DNA from 2 places in the Embleya sp. NPDC001921 genome. Region 2 is predicted to be linked to the other one. Evidence: predicted binding sites of a transcription regulator. Region 2 holds the regulator's gene; the other holds the start of a gene.

Region 1 (2,461 bases), on a different contig from region 2:
GCGTCGACGACGGCGCCGCCGGCGAGCGCGCCGGTGGCCAGGGTGAGCTGGAACGACGACGTGAACACGACCGTGGCGGCCTCCTGGGCGTGCGGCGCGGAGCGGGCGAACCAGGTCTGCGAGCAGGCCGGGACGGCGCCGTATGCCAAGCCCCAGACCACGAGCAGGCCGATCGCGCCCGCGTCTTGCCGGCCGAGCAGCGGGAACAGCAGGGTGGCGAGGGCGATCAGCGCCGCGCACGTGACGAAGGTCGCGCGCAGGCCGCGGACCATCGTCACGCCCGCGACGAAGTTGCCGACGATGCCGGCCACGCCGAAGGCCAGCAGGTAGACACCGATCAGCTCCCGGTCCGCCCGGGTGACCTGCTCCAGGAACGGCGTCACGTACGTGTAGGCGCCGAAGTGCGCGATCACGATCAGGCACGTCGCGGCGAGGCCGATCCGGATGCCGCCGCCGCGCAGCAGACCGCACAACACCCGGGCCCGGGTGACCTCGAGCGCGGGCAGCGGCGGCAACAGTACGGCCAGCGCGATCGCCACGCCGAGCGCGAGCACGCCCATGACCACGAACGAGGCGCGCCAGCCGATGTGTTCGCCGAGCTGCGTACCGGCCGGCAGGCCCAGCACGGAGCCGGCCGGAACGGCCGCGAAGATCACCGCGGTTGCCGTACCCACCAGCTCCGCACGCACGAGCCGAGGCGCCAACCCGGCCCCGATCGACCAGAATCCGCCGATGGTGACCCCCACCAGGGCCCGCGCCACCAGCACCACCCAGAACGCGGGCGCGATGGCCGCGAGGAAGTTCGCCGCCGCCAACAACACGATCAGCGCGACCAGCATCGTGCGTCGATCCAGCCGCCCGGTGGACACCGTCACCACCGGCGCACAGACCGCCGCCAACAGGCCCGGCACGACCATCAGCCACCCCGCCGTGCCGTCCGAGACGCCGAAGTCGTCCCCGATCGGCGTCAACAACCCGATCGGCAGAATCTCGGTCGTCACGATCGCGAAGATGCCGACCGACAGACACACCACGCCCGGCCAGTACCGGGGCGACTCCCGGCGGGCCGATCCGGGTGCGTCGGCGGTGTGCGAGTCGGCTCCGGCAATGGCGGACATGACGTCCCTTTCGGCAGGGCGGGGAGGGGGTCCCCGACAACGGGGAGTCCCAGTACAACCGCGCCCGCCGCCCCGGGTCTGGCGGTATCCCGCCCTCAACGTCACCGACCCGGCGCCCCCGACCCGCCAACCGAAGGGGCTTCGCTGTGGGCGAACAGGGATCGGGAGGGCGGGGGAACAAAGAGGGGCTCTTGTTTCTTGAGTCAGTGCAGCGCAACTTTTTCGACTGTGGCTACCTGAGGGGCATGACATGAGCGAGACCATCGGGACCCTGACCCTGCCGGTTCTTCCGCTGGACGACGTGGTCGTCCTCCCCGGCATGGTGGTCCCGCTCGAACTCGACGACGCGGAGACCCGTGCCGCCGTGGATGCCGCGCGGGCGGCCGCGGGGCGGTCCGCCGGACCCGGCATCCGTAGTGAGAGCAAGGCACGGGTGCTGCTTGTTCCGCGTGACGACGGGCAATACCCCGCGGTGGGCACGCTCGGGGTGATCGAGCAGGTCGGCCGGCTGCCCGGGGGTGAGTCGGTCGTGGTGGTGCGCGGCGAGAGCCGGGTGCGGATCGGCACCGGAACCACCGGGCCCGGCGCGGCGCTGTGGGTCGAGGCGACCCGGGTGGCGGACGTCGAGGCGGACGAGCACACCCACGAGCTGGCCCGCGAGTACAAGGCCCTGGTCACCACCGTGCTGGGCAAGCGCGGCGCGTGGCAGGTGGTCGACCACGTACAGGCGCTGGAGGACCCGAGCGACCTGGCGGACAACTCCGGCTACGCCCCGTACCTGACGCTTCAGCAGAAGATCGAGGTCCTGCAGACCGTCGACGTCCAGGAGCGGCTGACCAAGGTCGTCGGCTGGACCCGGGACCACCTCGCCGAGCTGGACGTGGCCGAGACGATCCGCAAGGACGTCCAGGAGGGCATGGACAAGCAGCAGCGCGAGTTCCTGCTCAAGCAGCAGCTCGCCGCGGTGCGCAAGGAGCTCAACGAGCTCAACGGCACCCCGGACAGCGAGGAGGAGGACTACCGCGCCCGGGTCGAGGCGGCGAACCTGCCGGAGAAGGTGCTGGCCGCCGCGCTCAAGGAGGTCGACAAGCTGGAGCACGCCTCCGACGCGTCGCCCGAGGGCGGCTGGATCCGCACCTGGCTGGACACCGTCCTGGAAATGCCGTGGAACGAGCGCAGCGAGGACGCGTACGACATCGCCGAGGCGCGCGCGATCCTGGACGCGGACCACTCCGGTCTGGTGGACGTCAAGGAGCGCATCGTCGAGTACCTCGCGGTCCGCAAGCGCCGTGAGGAGCGCGGGCTGGGTGTGGTCGGCGGCCGGCGATCCGGCGCGGTACTGG
Region 2 (2,461 bases):
GCACCTTCTCGTCGCCGACCGCGACCTTGCTCAGCAATTCGTTGACCGGCAGGTTGCCCTGGACCAGCCCGTCGTGGTTGCCGTACGCGGTGTACCACGGGGTCTTCAGGCCGGTCGCCTCGAACGGACGCCGGCATGCGTCGAGCAGGCCCGGCACGGTGGGGAAGCCGAACTCGCGCCTGGCCAGGTCGTCCTTCTGCCCGGCCGGCGTGCCGTCCGGGTGCCAGTAGCGGTCGTTGTACGCGACCGCGTCCATCGGGCCCTCGTACTTGTTCCGGTCGCCCGAGTCGGGTGTGACCTTCTTGCCGCCGTCGAGCACGTCGATGTACCAACGCAGCTCGTTGAACTGGATGTTGTCGGTGTTGTCGCCCGTGCAGATGGTGAAGGCCAGCGGCTGGCCCAGCGCCGGGCCCTTGCCGATCCGGTTGAGCGACTGCACCATCGCCTCGGCGATCTGCGCCGTCAGCACCTCCTGCGGGCGGTACGACGACTGGAACGGCAGCAGCTTGGCGAACGGCTGGTCCTTGTCGCTGTGCCGGTCCAGGAAGTCCACCCGCGCGGTCGACTGGGAGTCCTGGATGTGGATGTCCGTCAGTTGGGTGAAGGCGACCAGGGGCCTGCTCTTCGTCTTGTCGCCGGGACCGGCGCCGGGGGCCAACTCGGTGCGCAACAGGTGCGGTTCGCCGGGGCCGGAGACCACCTTGCGGTAGCCGCCCGGGCCGGGCGGGCCGAGCAGCAGGGTGCGCTCCAAGGTGGTGCCGGCCGCGCCGGCGGCGCCGCCCGAGGTCGGGGCGCCCGACTTGGGCGCATCGCTCGACTTCTTGTCCGGCGAGTCCTCGGCGTCGGTGCACGCCGCCGCTCCCAGCAGTGCCGCGCCCGCGGCCGAGTACTTCAGGACGTCCCGACGATTCGGCTTCATGCGGCGACCCTACTGACGCGTATTGAGCGGCATCAAGGAAGTACCGAGCCCGCCCGAACCCCCGCCCCGCGCGAAACGGCGGGCCCGCCCCGCGCGAACCAGGGCCGCGGCCCGCACGCACGAAGGGCGCGGCCGAAGCCACGCCCCTCCCGGATCCCGTGCGGCCCGCGCGCCGGCCGTCAGTCGCCGCGCCCGCGCCGGGGCTTCCACACCACGAGCGCGGTGCCCGCCTGCGGCCGGACCGGGACCAGATCGCGTCGGTAGGACGCGTGTACGGCCGCCTCGCGCCGGGCGCTCGCGTCCGTCGCCTCGTGCAGCGCGTGCTCCAACTCGGCCACGCGCACGCTCAGCGCGAGCACCTGGTTCTCCAGCTCCAGGATCCGCTTGATCCCGGCGAGGTTGATGCCGGCCTCCTGGGAGAGCCGCTGCACCTCGCGCAACTGGACGATGTCGCGGGCGGAGTAGCGCCGCCCGCGACCGGCCGTGCGGTCCGGCGAGACCAGGCCGAGTCGGTCGTACTGGCGCAGCGTCTGCGGATGCAGGCCGGACAGTTGTGCGGCCACCGAGATCACGTAGACCGGGGAGGTCTCGTCGATCTCGTAGCCCCGCCGTCCGCCGATGCCGCCGTTGCCGCCCAAGCCGCCCGCGCGCATGTCATGCCCCCTTCGCCGCGTCCAACAGATCGGCTCGGGGGTCGTGTGCGACGGTCGCCTCGCGGAACGCCTCCAGCGCCTCGCGCGCCTTGTCGTTCAGCTGCTGTGGGACCGTCACCTCGACGGTGACCAGGAGGTCGCCCCGAGTGCCGTCCTTGCGTGCCGCACCGCGCCCGCGGACGCGCAGCGTACGGCCGTTGCCCGTGCCCGCGGGGAGCTTGAGCGTGACCGGGATGCCGCCCAGGGTGGGCACGGTGACCTCCGCCCCCAGCACCGCCTCCGGGAAGGTGACCGGCACGGTGACGGTGAGGTTGTCGCCCTTGCGGCCGAATACGGAGTGCGTCTTGACGTGCACCACGACGTACAGGTCGCCGGAGGGGCCGCCGCGCTCGCCGGGAGCGCCCTTGCCCTTGAGCCGGATCCGCTGTCCGTCCTGGACCCCGGCCGGTATCCGGACCTGCATCGTGCGCGAACTCTTGGCCCGACCGCTGCCGTTGCACACGATGCACGGGTCGTCCACCAGCAGCCCGCGGCCCTTGCAGTCGCGGCACGGCTCGGAGAAGCCGAAGCCGCCCTGCGGACGGCTGACGTTGCCCGAACCCGCGCAGGTGGGACACATCCGCGGGGTGGTGCCCGCGGCCGCGCCCGTGCCGTTGCAGTGCCGACACGGCTCGGAGCTGGTCAGCCGGATCGGGACGGTCGCGCCGTCGACCGCGTCCGCGAAGCCGAGGGTGACCTCGGACTCCACGTCCGAGCCGCGTCGGGGCTGCTGCCGTCCGGTCTGCCGACCGCCGCCGAACAGCCCGCCGAAGATGTCGCCGAGGCCGCCGGTGTTGCCCGCGCCGCCCTGCTGGCCACCGAAGATGTCGCCGAGGTCGAAGGGGAAGCC

Evidence for each region. Region 2 encodes HspR, which represses chaperone genes until heat shock. Its sites were predicted from a motif close to TTGAGNNNNNNNNNCTCAA; they were not measured.
Region 1: a site for HspR is predicted at 1,317-1,335, ahead of lon (endopeptidase La). Genes of this name have one in related genera too.

The regions. Positions count from the first base shown of each region.
Region 1 covers NZ_JBSFEO010000037.1:33,527-35,987, reverse strand. The annotation lists gene ACWCPW_RS35090 (MFS transporter) at 1-1,118, opposite strand, end outside; gene lon (endopeptidase La) at 1,369-2,461, shown strand, end outside.
Region 2 covers NZ_JBSFEO010000111.1:5,529-7,989, forward strand. The annotation lists gene ACWCPW_RS50905 (TIGR03767 family metallophosphoesterase) at 1-919, opposite strand, end outside; gene ACWCPW_RS50910 (heat shock protein transcriptional repressor HspR) at 1,099-1,572, opposite strand; gene dnaJ (molecular chaperone DnaJ) at 1,574-2,461, opposite strand, start outside.